One region of the Vibrio sp. TH_r3 genome, then DNA from elsewhere that is predicted to be linked to it. Evidence: predicted binding sites of a transcription regulator. Region 1 holds the regulator's gene; the other holds the start of a gene.
The links. The regulator CRP, encoded in region 1, controls carbon source genes, mostly activating them, when cyclic AMP is high. The targets are predictions, from matches to a motif close to TGTGANNNNNNTCACA.
Positions count from the first base shown of each region.

Region 1 (9,611 bases):
GTAATTTGTATAATGATCGACTTTTATTCTTATAACGCCTACTATTCCTGCGTTTATACAACATCCTATCAATAAGATTTTTATGATTACGTTTTCAGATATTCAATTACTGCGTGGCGGTAAAGCACTTTTAGATAAAGCGACTTCAACCATCCATCCAGGAGATAAAGTCGGTTTAGTTGGGAAAAATGGTTGCGGGAAATCCACTTTATTCGCTTTATTAAAAGGCGAACTTTCTATTGATGCAGGTAATTTTAGTCAACCTGCCCATTGGGAACTAGCATGGGTTGCTCAGGAAACACCGGCTTTAGAACGCGCAGCACTTGAATACGTGATCGACGGAGATAGAGAATATCGACGTTTAGAAGCACAACTAGCTCAGGCAGAACAAGATGATAACGGTACTTTGGTTGCCGAATTACACGGTAGAATAGAAACCATAGGTGGCTACAGTATTGCTGCCAGAGCATCAGAATTACTCAATGGATTAGGGTTTAGCCAACAACAAATGAGTTGGAGTCTTACTCAATTTTCTGGTGGTTGGCGCATGCGCCTTAACTTGGCTCAAGCACTGTTATGTCGTTCAGATTTACTATTACTCGATGAGCCAACCAACCACTTAGATCTTGATGCTGTAATGTGGCTTGAAAAATGGCTACAAAGCTATCCTGGCACCTTGCTCTTGATCTCTCATGATAGAGATTTTCTCGATCCTATCGTGAATCGAATTATTCATGTAGAAAATCAATTATTAAACGAATACACCGGTAATTACTCTTCGTTTGAAGGCCAGCGCGCTCAAAAATTAATCTTGCAACAAGCAATGTACCAGAAGCAACAGAAGCAAGTAGAGCACATGCAGAGCTATATCGACCGTTTTCGCTATAAAGCATCAAAAGCAAAACAAGCACAAAGTCGCATTAAAGCGTTAGATAAAATGGAAAAGGTGCTTCCAGCTCAATTGGATAATCCATTCAGTTTCGAATTTCGCATTCCTTCTGCTTTACCTAACCCAATTTTGATGATGGATGAAGTTTCCGCAGGCTACGATGATAACCTCATCTTAGAAAAAATTCGTTTGAATTTGGTTCCTGGTAGCCGCATTGGTCTTTTAGGGCGAAATGGCGCCGGTAAATCGACATTAATAAAATTATTATCGGGTGAACTCGCTCCTCAAGGTGGTGATCTAACCTATTCCCAAGGTGTTAAAATTGGTTATTTTGCGCAGCACCAATTGGAAACGCTTCATCCTGAAGAAACACCGTTACAACACATGATGCAAATTGCGCCGAAACAAACCGAGCAAGAATTAAGGAATTATTTAGGTAGTTTTGGATTTCAGGGCGATAAAGCACTCGATAAAGTTGCTCCATTTTCTGGTGGAGAAAAAGCACGTTTAGTTTTGGCTTTAGTCGTATGGCAAAAACCCAATTTACTTTTACTTGATGAACCAACAAACCACCTTGATCTCGACATGCGTCAAGCGCTCACCTTTGCATTACAAACCTTTGAAGGTGCAATGGTCATCGTAAGTCACGATCGCTATTTACTACGAGCAACAACGGATGATCTTTACCTTGTTCATGATAGGCAAGTTGCCCCTTTTGATGGTGATTTAACCGACTATTACAAATGGCTTACCGAACAAAATAAAGCGAATAAAAAAGAAGCCACTCAAACTACTTCAAATAAAAGCAACAACAGTGCAGCATCAAAAAAAGAACAGAAACGCAAACAAGCTGAATTTCGCAAGCAAACGGCACCACTTAGAAAGTCATTAGAAAAGCTAGAAAAAAAAATGGACAAACTTGGTACAACTTTATCCGAAACAGAACAACAATTATTGGATACAGAACTGTACCAAGCGGAAAACAAAGCTAAACTAAATCAAATACTGGCTCTTCAAGCCTCTGCAAAATCTGACCTTGAGGAGGTTGAATTAGAGTGGATGACTATTCAAGAGTCGCTAGAAGAAATGGAACAGGACGCTATATGAAAAAAACCGCTTCTTTTCTCACCGTAGAACGATTATGGCAATTCAGTTTGCAATATTACGCCATGCGAGGGGTAAAAGAAGCGTGTCTTTCTCTACAAAATAATTTCAATGGCAACGTTAATTTATTGTTGCTGTTGAAATGGCTTGATGAACAACAATTAATTTTTGATCGCAATGATTGGAATCAAGTCCAACAAGCGCTTTTACGCACAGAAACATTACTTCTCCACTATCGGCATCTTCGTAAGAAAACCAAATCCCATCTCCCTGCAACCTTATATCGAGAATCGTTAGAATTTGAACTACTATTAGAAAAACAACAGCAGTCAGATTTAGTCGAATGTATTAATATCCTTGAACTCACGCCCAACAATAAAGAACCGTTAGCATTAGCTTACTGTCGCTCACTCAATGCCGAACACCTTTTTACAGCAACCTTTGCAAAACATTCTGCTAACACCAGCTCATAAAACCTCGGTTAAGTTAGCATCAACCTAACGATTATAAATTTTCATCTCACCGATAAACTGATCTCTGTTAGAATCAATGCAGAATCAACTCCACATCAATCGATGACCAACTATTATGACCGAATTTAAAGCTGCTCGTGGATTAAGTAACCCACATATCCAAACTGTCATTCCTCGATTTATCAGAAAAAAACCACTGTTTACTGCTCAATGGCAAACCTTAAACACACTTGATGGTGATTTTCTTGATCTCGCATGGAGTGAAGATCAGACAACTGATTCAGCAAAAAATAAACCTATCTTTGTCCTTTTCCACGGCTTGGAAGGCTGTTTTTACAGCCCATATGCAAACGGACTTATGCACGCCTTTGCACAAGATGGTTGGCTGTCTGTTATGATGCACTTTAGAGGCTGTAGTGGCAGGCCAAACAAGTTGGCAAGAGCTTACCATTCTGGAGAAACTGAAGACGCCCGGTTTGTACTTGAATATTTACGCAAAAACTTCCCAGATCAACCCATTGTCGCTATCGGTGTATCGCTTGGCGGTAATATGTTAGTTAACTATCTAGCCAAATATAATGATGATCCTATAGTACAAGCAGCAACTGTCGTGTCCGCTCCTTTGGATCTTGCAGCATGTTCTTCTCGTATTGAACAAGGGTTCTCCAAGGTATATCGTAACTATTTATTGAGTTCATTAAAGAAAAACGCGCTGAAAAAACACAATCAGTTAAGCCAAGCGATCGGAGTATCAACCGACACAATACATTCCCTTAAAACTCTGCGCGGATTCGATGACCTTATCACCGCCCCTTTGCATAATTTTAAAAGTGCTCATGATTATTACCGCCGATGTTCGGGAATGAATGTACTCAATGATGTCACCGTTCCTTTGCAGCTAATTCATGCTAAAGATGATCCCTTTATGACTGAGCAAGTTATCCCCAGCTTTACATTAAACAAAAACATACATTATCGACTGTTTGAACAAGGAGGTCATGTCGGCTTTCTAACTGGTTCAATGACTAAACCAAAATTTTGGTTAGAAGAAACATTGCCAAATTATTATCAAAACATTCGCACAGAGACGTAAAAATCACATGATTATTCCATGGCAAGAGATTGAAAATGACACGCTAGACAATTTAATCAAAGAATTTGTTCTGAGAGAAGGAACGGATTATGGGCAAAATGAAGTAACGCTCGATGACAAAGTAGCGCAAGTAAAAGAACAACTTAGAGTGGGTGACGCCGTTATCGTGTTTTCAGAATTACATGAAACCGTTGATATTAAACTCAAAGGCGAATTTTAGCTGGCAAAACTAAAGCATTTATTCTTTTTAGAGAATCCCATAAACTAGCAAATTACACCGTTTAATCTAATTTAATAACAAGGGATATCATGTCCGCAAAACATCCGGTTATCGCTGTTACAGGTTCATCTGGCGCAGGAACAACGACAACTTCAGAAGCATTTCGAAAAATGTTTAATATGATGAACGTTAAAGCCGCATGGGTTGAAGGAGATAGCTTTCATAAGTTCACTCGCCCAGAAATGGACATTGAGATTCGTAAAGCCAAAGAACAAGGACGACACATCAGTTATTTTGGTCCACAAGCAAACGACTTTCCGGCCTTAGAACAATTCTTCAAGAAATATGGAGAAGAAGGAAAAGGACAAGTAAGACGTTATCTACACTCCTTTGATGAAGCCGTTCCTTATAATCAGATGCCAGGAACCTTTACACCTTGGCAAGATTTACCCGAAGACAGTGATGTGCTTTTTTATGAAGGCTTGCACGGCGCAGTGGTCGATGGTGAGGTTAATGTATCACAACATGCAGACTTGCTTATTGGTATGGTGCCGATTGTTAATTTAGAATGGATTCAAAAGTTCGTACGTGACACTAGAGATAGAGGTCACTCAAGAGAAGCCGTAACCGATTCAATCGTTCGCTCTATGGATGATTACCTAAATTATATTACTCCTCAATTTTCTCGCACACATATTAACTTTCAGCGTGTTCCAACCGTCGACACATCAAACCCTCTTAACGCTAAAGGGATCCCGAGTTTAGATGAAAGTTTTGTGGTTATCCGTTTGCGTGGTATGAAGAATGTCGATTTTCCGTATCTCTTAGCTATGATTGATGGCTCATTTGTTTCGCGCCACAATACGATCGTTGTTCCAGGTGGAAAAATGAGCTTTGCTATGGAATTAATTATCCGGCCAGTCCTTCAACAGTTAATTGAAACTGGCAAGATAGGTTAATTTCTGACCGATTTAGCAGTTTGTTTGTTATACCGTGATGATGTGCACATTTTTACGCGAAGAATAAGGATTTTAGAGCGATCAAAATCAAGAAATTGACTGTAAAAAAGGATACTATTCTTAACAGACATACATATGTAGCTTGCAGCTTTGACTAAGAAATCCTATGCTAACGTCACCGAAAAATAGGGACGCGGCAAAGGAACGCTGCTTAAGTAGGCCCTGCAGATAATAGTGAGATAATTATGGTTCTAGGTAAACCTCAAACCGATCCAACATTAGAGTGGTTTCTTTCACACTGTCATATTCATAAGTATCCATCAAAGAGTACGCTTATCCACGCGGGTGAGAAAGCTGAAACTCTGTATTATATTGTGAAAGGCTCAGTGGCTGTGCTTATCAAGGATGAAGAAGGTAAAGAGATGATTCTGTCTTATCTTAACCAAGGTGACTTCATCGGTGAGCTAGGCCTCTTTGAAGAAGACCAAGAACGTACCGCATGGGTACGAGCAAAATCACCTTGTGAAGTTGCTGAAATTTCATTTAAGAAATTCCGCCAGCTGATTCAAGTTAACCCTGATATTTTGATGCGTCTTTCGTCTCAAATGGCAAGCCGTCTACAAACGACAAGCCAAAAAGTAGGTGATTTAGCCTTCTTAGATGTAACTGGTCGTATTGCTCAAACGCTGCTTAATTTGGCAAAACAGCCTGATGCAATGACGCACCCTGATGGGATGCAGATCAAAATCACTCGTCAAGAGATTGGACAAATTGTTGGCTGTTCGCGTGAGACAGTTGGACGTATTTTGAAAATGCTTGAAGAGCAGAACTTAATTTCTGCACACGGTAAAACCATCGTTGTCTACGGTACTCGATAAAAATTATTCGTTAATACGAGCCACCTATACATAAAGACAAACTAAAAAAGCAGCGGAATCGCTGCTTTTTTTTTCGATAAAATTAGGATAGCTTTTATTGTAAGCGTTTCTAATTTATGGTGCTTGTAACTTGATTGGGCATATATTTAAACATGCCCAATCCATTTAACATGACCGCTAAACTTTAGTCACATAGGTAGCGGAATTTTACATCATTCCTGGCATTCCACCCATACCACCCATGCCGCCCATATCAGGCATTGCAGCACCAGCATCTTTAGCAGGAACATCAGTAACCATTGCTTCTGTTGTGATCATAAGACCAGCAACTGAAGCTGCGAACTGTAGTGCGCTACGCGTTACTTTGGTTGGATCTAGAATACCCATTTCAAGCATATCACCGTATTCGCCTGTCGCTGCGTTGTAGCCATAGCTGCCTTCGCCTGCTTTAACGTTGTTAGCAACAACTGAGTCTTCCTCACCTGCATTCTCAACGATTTGACGGATAGGTGCTTCCATTGCTCGAAGAGCAACACGAATACCAACATTTTGTTCTTCGTTGCTACCTTCAAGGCCTGCAACTTTAGATGCTGCGCGAATAAGTGCAACACCACCACCAGCAACGACGCCCTCTTCAACTGCAGCACGAGTTGCGTGAAGTGCATCTTCCACGCGGTCTTTTTTCTCTTTCATTTCAACTTCAGTCGCAGCACCAACTTTGATTACGGCAACACCACCAGCAAGTTTCGCTACGCGCTCTTGTAGTTTCTCTTTATCGTAATCTGATGTCGCTTCTTCAATTTGCTGACGAATTTGAGAAACACGACCTTGAATCATTTCTTCTTCACCAAGACCATCAATGATAGTTGTGTTTTCTTTAGTAATGATCACGCGCTTAGCTTGACCTAGATCTTCTAACGTTGCTTTTTCTAGTTCTAAACCAATCTCTTCAGAAATAACCGTACCAGAAGTTAGAATCGCTATATCTTGTAGCATTGACTTGCGACGATCACCAAAACCAGGTGCTTTAACTGCTGCTGCTTTCACGATGCCACGCATGTTGTTTACTACCAATGTAGCCAGTGCTTCACCTTCAACATCTTCCGCAATGATCAGCAGTGGACGAGAGGCTTTAGCAACGGCTTCTAACGTGGTTAGCAACTCACGAATATTCGATATTTTTTTGTCGATCAAAAGAATGAATGGGTTTTCTAATTCAACCGCACCCGCTTCTTGGTTAGTAATGAAGTATGGAGATAGGTAGCCTCGGTCAAACTGCATACCTTCAACAACATCAAGTTCATCTTGAAGTGCTTGGCCTTCTTCAACAGTAATCACACCGTCGCGACCTACTTTTTCCATCGCTTCAGCAATGATGTTACCAACAGTTTCATCAGTGTTCGCTGAAATCGTTCCTACTTGTGCTATCGCTTTTGTATCTGCACATGGCACAGATAGAGCTTTAAGCTCTTCTACTGCAGCAACAACTGCTTTATCGATACCACGTTTAAGGTCCATTGGATTCATACCAGCAGCTACCGCTTTAAGGCCTTCAGTAATGATTGACTGAGCTAATACTGTAGCTGTTGTTGTTCCGTCACCAGCGGCATCATTTGCTTGAGAAGCCACTTCTTTAACCATTTGTGCGCCCATGTTTTGGAACTTATCTTCTAGTTCAATTTCACGCGCGACAGAAACACCATCTTTAGTGATGGTTGGTGCACCGAAAGATTTGTCCAATACAACGTTACGACCTTTCGGTCCAAGCGTTACTTTTACAGCATCAGCTAGAACATTTACGCCTTCTAGCATTTTGATTCGTGCATCATTACCAAATTTTACGTCTTTAGCAGCCATCTTATATATCCTTTCCTAAATACTATTTTATATTTGCTTATCGTTTAAGAGTGAATTACTCAACGTATGCTTATTCAACAATTGCCATAATGTCATTTTCAGACATGACTAATACTTCTTTTCCATCTATTTTTTCAGTTTTTGTGCCGTAGCCTTCTGCAAAAATAACTACATCACCAACTTTTACGTCCAAAGGCTGAACGGTACCATTTTCTAGAATACGGCCTTTGCCTACAGCGAGAACTGTTCCGCGAGTAGACTTTTCTGCAGCCGATCCAGTTAATACAATGCCACCTGCAGATTTTGATTCAACTTCTTTGCGCTCAACGATAACACGGTCGTGTAAAGGACGAATATTCATGAGGTCGTCTCTCCTGATTGTTGTTTCATTTAATGGATAAAGTGCTGAATTCTCAGCGCGTGAAAGTTATGTGGGGGATCATGTGCAAAATCCCAAGGGGAAAAATCAATTTTTTATCTCAGAAACGACATTTTTTTTAATAAATTGTTTTTTTTGAATAAAAACCGATTTTTAGCCAACATAGATAAATTATTGCATTGAATAGGCGACTGGTTCAAAATCTTGCTAATTACAGATTAGGTAAAGAAAATGACTTGTAAATATTGTCATAGTAATTGGTTCTGGGAAAAAATTGGCCGATGCAATCAATGCATGAATCAATTAACCGTGTTATCCGCTTTATGTTGGATTGTCTGGTGGTGGTTTTATAGGAATGATCTTAGAAGTGTCGAATCAATTACGCTAATTGTCGCAGGGTTTACGTTTAATTTTGTTTTATTTCTTCATCTTCTGTTTAAATTTGTCGTTATTCCGCTACAGAAGAAAAACAAAACATAACCTTACTACCTTGTACCAATCTAAATAGATTGGACAAGGTAGTAAGAATTAATTCAACTTACTTCTCTAGTTTAAGGAAGTAATCGAAAATTTCAGGAACGTTACCGTTACCTAGGCCAGCATCAAATGCAGCTTGAAGGTTAGCAGAAGAACCTTCCGCGATCTTAGATTCAGTACCAAGATCTTCTACCATTTTTAGGAAGTAACCTAAATCTTTGTTTGCATTCGCAATTGAGAAACCTAAGTCACTTACGCCGTCAACTGCGTAGTTTTTACAGAAACCCATAAATGGAGAGTTAGAAGGACCAGCTGACATGATGTCAAATAGTTGTTGGCGATCAACACCGGCAAGATCAGCAACAGCGAAAGCTTGAGACATAGCACAAACAGTCGTCATACCCATAAAGTTATTTACAAGCTTAGTTGTATGACCCGCACCTAGAGCACCAAGATGGAATACGTTCTCACCTTGCTCTTCTAGTACTGGCTTAATTTTATTGAACGTATCCATGTCACCGGCTGCCATGATGTTTAATAGACCATCTTTAGCGTGTGCTGGAGTACGACCAAGAGGAGCATCGATCATACCGGCACCTTTTTCAGCAAGAGCTTCACCGATCTTACGAGTAGATGCTGGAATAGAAGTACCAAAGTCAATTAATACTGAACCTTGTTTAATTCCTGCAAGAATACCGTCATCGCCGTAAACGAGTTTTTCAACTACAGCAGAAGTAGTAAGACAAAGCATAACGATGTCACTTGCTGCCGCTAATTCTTTAGCAGAAGTCGCTTCTTTAGCACCGCGAGCAACACAAGTTGCTACTGCTTCTTTGTTAAGATCCATAACATTCAGCTCGTAGCCTCTGTTTTGTAGGTTCTCAACCATGTTACCGCCCATAAGGCCAAGTCCGATAAAACCGATTACTGGTTTTGTCATGTCTAACTCCCAAAAATACTATTGTATGTTTATATGAGTATAAATAATATACGTCTGGTTATATTTAAGCAATCCTGAAGGCTAGAAATTATTGCAAGATGTTAAGTAGCTCAATCGTTAATGCAAAAAATTACAAGAAATGTTCAAAAATAGACTTGATTGTTCTCAAAAAAGCCGTCGAATTTTTGTTTTTAGCATAGTACAAAAAACAAACGGTGGTTGCGTATTGGTCGGATGTAGAATTATCACCTTAGATAAATTTAGATTTCAGTGAATAAAAATTAGGCTTAAATAAAGAAAAAGCCCCTAATCCAATCCGGATAGAGGCTCTCTTAGATTCTT
Region 1 is NZ_JAWMPW010000017.1:13,118-22,728, forward strand. Features, by position in the region: gene R3X26_RS13600 (ABC transporter ATP-binding protein) at 83-1,996, shown strand; gene R3X26_RS13605 (TIGR02444 family protein) at 1,993-2,466, shown strand; gene R3X26_RS13610 (hydrolase) at 2,582-3,559, shown strand; gene R3X26_RS13615 (YheU family protein) at 3,567-3,779, shown strand; gene R3X26_RS13620 (phosphoribulokinase) at 3,869-4,738, shown strand; gene crp (cAMP-activated global transcriptional regulator CRP) at 4,984-5,616, shown strand; gene groL (chaperonin GroEL) at 5,824-7,473, opposite strand; gene R3X26_RS13635 (co-chaperone GroES) at 7,544-7,834, opposite strand; gene R3X26_RS13640 (DUF3624 domain-containing protein) at 8,084-8,332, shown strand; gene R3X26_RS13645 (NAD(P)-dependent oxidoreductase) at 8,391-9,269, opposite strand.

Region 2 (9,611 bases), on a different contig from region 1:
AATTGGCCAATTGATTCAGAAGGTAAGCCTACATTCAAGTTAGAGAAGCTATCCAAAGCCAATGGTATTGAACATGAAAATGCGCATGATGCGATGGCCGATGTTATAGCAACCATTGAATTAGCGAAAAAGTTGAAAGCTGCGCAGCCGAAACTGTTTAATTACTTATTTAACATGCGGCATAAAAGAAAGTTAAATGAACTTATTGATATTGTAAATCTTACCCCGCTAGTTCATGTGTCGGGTATGTTTGGTGTAAATTGCTCAAATACAAGTTGGATTGTCCCAGTGGCATGGCACCCTAAAAATCAAAACGCCGTCATAACCATTAATCTTGCTATGGACCCAACGCCTCTATTGGAATTAACGAGTGACGAAATTCGCCAACGTATGTACACAAAACGCGATGAGCTATTACCCAATCAGTTGCCAATTCCACTAAAATTAGTGCATTTAAATAAGTGCCCTATTCTTGCTCCTGCTAAAACATTAACTTCAGATAACGCTGAGCGTATCGGTATCAATAGAGAGCAGTGTCTACAGAATCTATCCTTAATAAAAAACCATCCTGAGATTCGAGAAAAGCTAGTCGATCTATATTCTGTTGAAAGAGAGTATCCAGATAACCAAAACGTCGATAGCCAGCTTTACTCCGGTTTTTTCACCCCAGCAGATCGAACGGCGATGGACATTATCCTTGAAACAAAACCAGAAAATCTCGCGGCTTTGGATATTCAGTTTGGTGACAAACGAATTGCTCCTTTGTTGTTCAATTATCAAGCAAGAAACTACCTTGAGACTTTAGATGAACAACAACAACTACGCTGGGCAAGCACCTGCAGAGACTATTTTGAAGCTTCATTGCCCGATTATATTTTAAATTTAGAAAACCTAGCTCATGAGCATGAAAACGATGAGAAAAAAATGCGCATTTTGAAGTCTGTTTATAATTATGTAGAACAATTGGTTTCCTAACATCGTAAAACAACTAGATTTTTTAACATCCCGAATAATTAGAGTCTTATTAAACAATGATACAAACGCTACTAAAATACATCTTTTCTCTTGCAATGATTTTACTCGCATTGTCGCTTGGCAATATAATTCAGCATTGGTTAAATATCTCTGTCCCGGGTAGCATTATTGGGATGATATTACTTTTTTTAGCCATGATGAGTGGCATTATTTCACCAGAATGGATAAAACCAACAGCCAATGTATTTATTCGCTATATGGTCATATTGTTTATCCCAATCAGTGTTGGTTTAATCGACCATTATGAAATGCTTGCTAACAACGCTTTTCCAATTTTAGTTAGCGTGGTCGGAGGCACCCTAGTTATGATAGTGTTCCTCGCTTTGGTTTTACAAAAAAGTTTAAAGGAAGATTCATGATTTGGGCATGGGTTACGGTCGGTACATTTTTTATTGCTAGAGCTGCAGCAAAAAAACTCAATAACCCATTAGCTAATCCATTAGTAATTAGTTTAATGATTATAATTCCAGTTTTGTTGTTATTGGATATCCCGTATGTTGAGTACCAGAAAGACAACGAAATTTTTGTTTATTTACTCCAACCGGCAGTAGTCGCGCTTGCTTATCCTCTATACGAACAATTTCCCTCTATTAAACAAAACTGGAAAATTATTTTTCTTGCTTGCGGAATAGGCAGTGCGTTATCTATGTTTAGTTCTGCGACCATTGCAGTCTTGCTTGAAACAGATATGTCGTTGGTGGCGAGTATTATGGGTAAATCGGTCACGACTCCGATTGCAATGGAAATATCGAGTCACCTAGGTGGAGAACCTGCTATAGCTGCTATTCTAGTTCTTATTGTTGGTGCATTTGGTGCAATATTCGCTTATCCAATTTATCAAATATTAAACGTAACTCACCCTATTGCAAGAGGATTGACCATGGGTACAGTATCTCATGCATTGGGAACGGCAACCTGCATAGAAAAAGATCCTAAGGATGGTGCATTTAGTTCACTGGCACTCGTACTATGCGGTGTAATCACCTCTATTCTTGCCCCAGTAATCTATAGTTACATAGAGTGGTTAAACGTGTTGATTAACGGTTAAACGCCAAATCAACCACTGAATATAAACTTGGCTTGTGTTCAGTAACTAAATAGCTCAGAATGCGCGCTCACTTTGCTAATATCCAACGCGTGGGACTTGTACCCACTCATGTAAGCATATATGCGTGCCTTTTCTGCCATCTAATTTGCCATTATTAATCGAGAATCAACATATTATGAGTTTTAACTCTTTAGGTTTATCTACTCCTATTCTTAAATCAATTGAAGAACAAGGGTACGACACACCATCCCCTATCCAACAACAAGCTATTCCTGCCGTATTAGATGGGAGAGACGTCATGGCTGCGGCTCAAACCGGCACAGGTAAGACGGCAGGTTTTACTTTGCCAATTTTACAAAAATTGACTGGTAATACAAAAGTTAAAAGCAACCATATTCGAACCCTGATCTTAACACCTACCAGAGAACTCGCTGCACAAGTCCAACAAAGTGTTGAAACATATAGTAAATATTTGCCATTAACTTCTATGGTTGTATTTGGTGGAGTAAAGATAAATCCTCAAATGCAACAACTTCGTAAAGGTAGTGACGTTCTAGTGGCAACACCAGGGCGACTCATTGACCTTTATAACCAAAATGCGGTTAAGTTTTCGCAAGTAGAAGTTCTGGTTCTAGACGAAGCAGATAGAATGTTAGATATGGGCTTTTTAAGAGACATTAAAAAGATTTTGGCTTTGCTGCCCAATAAACGCCAAAATTTACTGTTCTCGGCTACTTTCTCACCAGAGATCCGCACGTTAGCCAAAGGATTAGTTAACGATCCGTTAGAGATTTCAGTCAACCAAGAAAACTCAACCGCAACAACAGTAGAACAACTTGTGTATCCAGCGGAAAAATCTAGAAAGTCAGCATTACTAGTCAAGCTGATCAAAGACAATGATTGGCAACAAGTGCTCATTTTTAGCCGAACAAAACACGGGGCTAATCGTCTATCCACTTATCTTGATAAACAAGGGATTAAATCTGCGCCTATCCACGGAAATAAAAGCCAAGGGGCTCGGACTAAAGCGCTGGCCGGTTTCAAATCAGGCGAAGTACGAGCTCTGGTTGCGACGGATATAGCAGCTCGCGGCATTGATATTCCACAACTTCCGCAAGTGGTCAATTTTGATTTACCAAATGTCGCCGAAGATTACGTACACCGCATCGGTCGTACTGGTCGAGCTGGAGAAGCTGGTAAAGCCATTTCACTTGTTGCAAATGACGAAATTGCTGACCTATTTGGTATCGAAAGATTGATACAAAAAATCATCCCAAGAGTTGAAGTGCAAGGTTTTACGCCCAATGTTCCATTAGCGGAATCAAACCTTAATAAGCGTCCAATTAAAGCTAAAAAAGCCAAAAAGCCCAAAACAAACCATAGTGATGGACAGCGTTCTACCGATATGGCTCGTGGCCATAAACCTGCCAGTAAAAATAAGCGTCATTTTTCAGTTAACGGTTCAGACAAAAACACGAACAACACCAATAATCAAGCATCATCAAAACGTAGAAGACCGACTAAATAAACCAAATCATCGTCGCAATAAACAAGTAGAGTTAACGCATTGGCGCTAGCTCTATGGTTGGCTAGTATAGCGTGCAACTTTATGATAGAAACAAATCAATATCACCTGCCTTACTTGTCTCTCCGCAAATAAACCAGCCACGCTTTGCTACAACGCTTTATACTTCCTATTTATTACGTCCCTTCATATTGCTAGATTTTTCATCTCTATTATTTAGAGACTATTTATCATATTACATCCGATTCAGATAACGTGGTAATTTAGATAACATCATAATTTCGCTCAGTAAGTTACCGATGATTACATAACAATAATAACGTACACCAATCACGACTTTGTTACTTAAATCCATGTGATGTCACTCTATTTATGAAAAATTAGATCTCATTGCAATGCAATATGTGACAAAGATCTCTGTAATTCAACTTGCTTTAGCTAAAATGTTGGTACTTCCCTTTAAAGGACCGAATATGAAGACTCGATTAAATGCAGCACTCGATAGTGCACCACAACCTGTTGCTGACTATTTAAATAACCTCATTCAATCAGGTAATTTTGACGCGACCATTACACCCGAACAGTTTGAACAACTTTTACAATGTTCGGGATTAAGCGATAAAGCGTTGAGACTGTCTCTTCTTCCCTTTGCTGCCGCCTATTCTTATGCACCAATTTCAGAGTTTTATGTTGGTTCAATTGTGCGAGGTCTGTCAGGTAAATTGTATTTTGGTGCAAATATGGAATTCATAGGCGCTCAAATGAGTCAAACCGTACATGCTGAACAATCTGGAATAAGTCATGCTTGGATGAAAGGTGAAACAGGCATAAAAGATATTACCATCAATTACAGCCCTTGCGGTCACTGCCGCCAGTTTATGAATGAGTTGACTACCGCCCAGGACCTTAAGATCCAACTGCCACAAAGACAAGAAATGTCACTGCAAGAATATTTACCCGATTCCTTTGGGCCTGCTGATCTTGATATTCCTAGTCGCCTAATGGATGGCAAATTGTTGAGTTATAAAACAAAAGAATCCGACCCGTTAGTACTTAGCGCACTAAAAGCATTAAACTACAGCCATGCACCTTATTCAGGCAATTTCAGTGGTGTTGCGTTAAAACTTGATGATGGTAGTGTATTTCTCGGTTCTTATGCAGAAAACGCCGCATTTAACCCTAGCCTTCCTCCTCTACAAGTAGCATTAGCACAAGTTTTGATGGCTGGGAAATCGTTTAATCAAATAACAGCCGCCGCACTTGCTGAATTAGCAACGGGAAAAATTCATAATATTGATGGAACTCAAGCAACATTAGACGCATTAAATCCTGATATTCCGTTGACTTATATCTCGATATAGCTTGAATTGTCAATTACTGCATAAATCCTTCAACGCCTTAATTTATTTAAGGCTTTTTTCTAATATTTAATCAGTAAATGCTTATACGTTAAAAGCAAACTGTTGCATTTCACAACTAAACGATCGTATTTGACAAGCAAACGATTGCGGAATTCTCAAGATCCAGTATTATCCTTGCAATTTGATCATAATGAAGGATTTTCCAATGCTGGGTACTGCTACAAGCACAGGCGCGACTAGAGTTTTATTATTAGGTTCTGGAGAACTAGGCAAAGAAGTGGCAATAGAATGTCACCGACTAGGATTAGAGGTAATCGCTTGTGATCGATATCCTAATGCGCCTGCAATGCAAGTTGCACATCGTAGCCATGTTGTTGATATGCTTGATGGCGAAGCCTTAAAAGCAATAATTGAACTTGAAAAACCAGATTACGTTGTGCCAGAAATTGAAGCTATTGCAACAGACACGTTAGTTGAGCTAGAAGCCCAAGGCTTAAATGTTGTTCCAACCGCTAATGCGACTAAGTTAACAATGAACCGTGAAGGTATCCGTTGTTTAGCTGCAGAAGAACTTTCGATTCTAACCTCTCCATATAAATTTGCTGATACGTTAGAGCAATTTAAACAAGCTATCGAACATGTCGGCATGCCATGTGTTGTAAAACCAGTCATGAGCTCTTCAGGCAAAGGACAGAGTGTCATAAAAACCGAAGATGACATTTTAACGGCCTGGGAATACGCACAAGAAGGTGGTAGAGCCGGAGCCGGACGAGTAATTGTTGAAGGTTTTGTTGATTTTGATTATGAAATAACACTGCTTACAGTAAGAGCCGTTGATGGTGTTCATTTCTGCCAGCCAATTGGCCACAGACAAGAAGATGGCGATTATAGAGAATCTTGGCAGCCACAAGCTATGTCTAATATTGCGCTGAAAGCCGCAGAGTACATCTCTGAACAAGTCGTGAATGCTTTAGGAGGATACGGATTATTTGGTGTTGAACTCTTTGTAAAAGGCGATAAGGTTATCTTTAGTGAAGTATCACCACGACCACATGATACCGGTATGGTGACGATGATTTCGCAAGAACTCTCTGAGTTTGCTTTGCATGTCAGAGCATTCACTGGAATGCCTATTAATAAAATTGTTCAACATGGTCCAGCCGCCTCCGCAGTAATTCTCGGAGATGGAACTTCAGATAACATCCGTTATACTGGTTTGGATGAAGCATTAAGCGCACCGAAAACTCAAATTCGTTTGTTCGCTAAACCTGATATAGATGGTCGTCGTCGCTTAGGTGTCGCCCTCGCCCAACGTAAAAAACTGGATAAGGCAATTGATCAAGCTATATCAGCCGCATCTAAAATAAAAATAGTGTACTAATAAGTATAGAATTAGATCATTCACTATTAGCTACTAACAAAAGTGGGCTCAAATTCGAGCTCACTTTTGTTACCACTGCTTTTCTATAAATGCTTAATCTTCATGTCATATTTTTCAATACTGGGCTCTGAACCCTAAGCATCATCTTCAATTAACCACACCAATTCAGCAAATCGACTCAAACCACTTTTCGTTATTTTAGGATGCTGATCATCAGCGTCATCTCTATTAAGTAACGTGAGCTTGTATTCAGTAAATAATCTTCTTAACTCAGCGTCCGCAACACTAAATGGAGGACCAGACATTTCTGTTTGCACATAGTCTAAAGTTACTAATAATATTCTACCACCTTGGTTAAGCACCGTTTTCAATCGATTAACGTACTCTTCTCGCATATCCTCAGGTAGAGCAACTAATGCCGCACGATCGTACACAATGTCGACATTCTCTATTGGAGCTGTAAAGAAGTCGCCTACATAAATAGATAATTCATCAAACTGATACAGTTCATGAGATGCATCTAACTTTACAACCATTGGGGTATAAAAATGCTCAGAGAAAAAAGAACGAACGGCAATATCACTGATTTCGACTCCCTGTACTGACTGATGTCTTTGTGCAAGCCAAATAAGATCTTCACTTTTACCACAAAGTGGCACTAATACTTTATCACTAGCGTTAGGTCTAACTTTGTCCCAAAATTTAATCAATAGTGGGTTTACATCGTCTAAATGAAAGCCTATTTGATTTGATGCCCATTTACTATGCCAAAACTCTTTATCTCTCATAACATCCAAATATCAATAACAACAAGTCGCAATACTGTCTCTAAATCATGTGCAGAAAGCAAGTAAACCAATCAAATTGTATATGTGATTTATCTCTCATTGATTGTAAATTTATGCAAAGAACAATTGAAAATGGGCAAAGTGCCCTAAGATAGTAAACAGGATGAAAAGAATAACGGATGACATTCATCTAAATATAGAGAATGTTCAGTTACTTAATGCGCAATTGATTGAATGATACGTTTGACCTTTAGAATTCACATTTTACTAGACGTCGTCAATTCAAGGAGCTTTAATGAACGTACTGTTACGTACTATTCTAACCTTACTGGTATTTAGCCGGGCGCCTGCTTTTGCCTCTGTTGAACCGATAAACGATACACAATCTCAATCAAGCCAAACCCAGAACCAAGCGAACACCAAACTGTTTAAACACAGTTTAAGTGGGCTGTACGGTATTAATTCTTTCCGTCTTTCAACATCCCAGCCTTATTCGGATTTCAATACACTTTATTCAAAAGCCCATCAAGCTCAGTACGAACTGGAAACTATCTGTAAAAGTGTTGCTCTACAAACTCACTCACAAGCACTTTTCTCCGGAATAAAATCACAGCAAAGAGCTCAAACTAAGATAAAAACAGATTTATCTAATGATGTAAGTAAGATCACTGATGTAGCCAGAGGAACAATAGTTACCAACGATATAGAAGGTTTAGTCACAACATTTGAATTACTTGAAAATCAAACCAAGATTGTCAGTGTGAAAAATCGCTTTAAAAATCCGACGCCGTCCGGCTACCGTGATTTGAATGTACTCGTACAATTACCCAAAACGAAGATCATCGCAGAAGTGCAAATACATCTTGCTGAAATCGCACACGTTAAAAATGGGCCAGAACATGAGCTGTATGAAAATATTCAGCATATAGAGCGCAATGCTGCCGCAAGCAATCGTGCTTTAACTCAACTAGAACAGGCGAAAATAAAGCAATTACGCCAACAATCTATTAACTTGTACCATAATGCATGGCAACCGTATATTACAACGAAAATAAAAGCAGCTTAAAATAAAAAAGACCACTTAAATGTGGTCTTTCATAAAAGGCTATTTCTCGATTTTGATATTTTCAACTCGAGCTTTCAATTTTTGCCCAGGACGGAATGTAACAACCCGTCGAGCGGAAATTGGTATGTCTTCGCCAGTTTTTGGATTTCGACCAGGTCTTTCACTTTTTTCTCGTAAATCAAAATTTCCAAATCCAGAGAGCTTGACCTGTTCACCATTTTCGAGTGCTTTACGAATTTCTTCAAAAAACACTTCTACCGTTTCCTTGGCATCTCGCTTACTATATCCAAGTTTTTCAAACAGGTTCTCAGCCAAATCGGCCTTTGTGAGCGCCATAAAAACTTCCCTCAAAGCTGTATTAAATATTGCTACAATAAAGTAACACCAAATTGGATAGTGCTTTACCGAACTAAATCGGTGACATCAACAGAAGTGTAAGCCAACCTTATGATTTTGGCTAATTTTTTTATTTCATTTATTGACTAAACGTCAAGATAAAGGCATTTTTTTCACTAAGACACAGGATCTCTCCCAGTGAAAAACACTAACCAATATGAAATAATTAACTATATATATCGTTAATATTAAAATTACCAGCCTAATAATCCGACAATATCGATCGATGTAAAACTATTGTATTTTTTCAATAATTTCATGATCTTGCAACAAATTATATTGAACAGATTCACATCTAGCTTAACTATAATATAGAAAAACAATATATAACGCACAACAGGTAAACTGTAACAATAGGTCATAAAGACATGTTCAACTGCTAATGACAACTTACTTCTAATATTTAGTGACGGATATCAAAAGATTGACAACTCAACTCACATCTTAACAAATCAGTGACCTAATCGACATTGAAACGTTGATAATAATAGTATTTTAGTTATGACGATGTTGCCCCCCTTTAATAATAAACAGCATCGCCAATTTTTACACATTACCAATAAGGCTTTATCTATATGGCAAGTAATAATTATTCACACGCTGATACCAACCAACTTGTGCGTGAAACAAGTGCACTTATCTTAGCTGGTGGAAAAGGAACACGATTAAAACAATTAACTAGCCACAACGCTAAACCGGCTATTTCCTTTGGTGGCAAATTTAGAATTATCGACTTTACTCTCTCAAACTGTATTAATTCCGGCGTAAGAAAAGTGGGTGTATTAACACAATATATGGCGCAAGATTTAATTGATCATCTACAAGATGGTTGGCAAATTCTGTCTCCTGCAATGGGTGAAGGTGTACGTATTGTTCCTGCACAACAACGAACTGGTAGCGACTGGTACCGCGGAACAGCAGATGCAGTGTATCAGAACCTTGATCTCATCAAACGCCAAAATGCTAAACGAGTACTTATCCTTGGAGGTGATCATATCTATAAAATGGACT
Region 2 is NZ_JAWMPW010000006.1:70,829-80,439, reverse strand. Features, by position in the region: gene sbcB (exodeoxyribonuclease I) at 1-975, shown strand, start outside; gene R3X26_RS07895 (CidA/LrgA family protein) at 1,032-1,394, shown strand; gene R3X26_RS07890 (LrgB family protein) at 1,394-2,083, shown strand; gene R3X26_RS07885 (DEAD/DEAH box helicase) at 2,259-3,611, shown strand; gene cdd (cytidine deaminase) at 4,082-4,969, shown strand; gene purT (formate-dependent phosphoribosylglycinamide formyltransferase) at 5,175-6,350, shown strand; gene R3X26_RS07870 (thiopurine S-methyltransferase) at 6,485-7,138, opposite strand; gene R3X26_RS07865 (RelA/SpoT domain-containing protein) at 7,434-8,204, shown strand; gene ihfA (integration host factor subunit alpha) at 8,244-8,540, opposite strand; gene glgC (glucose-1-phosphate adenylyltransferase) at 9,176-9,611, shown strand, end outside.
Region 2: a site for CRP is predicted at 4,012-4,027, ahead of cdd (cytidine deaminase). Genes of this name have one in related genera too.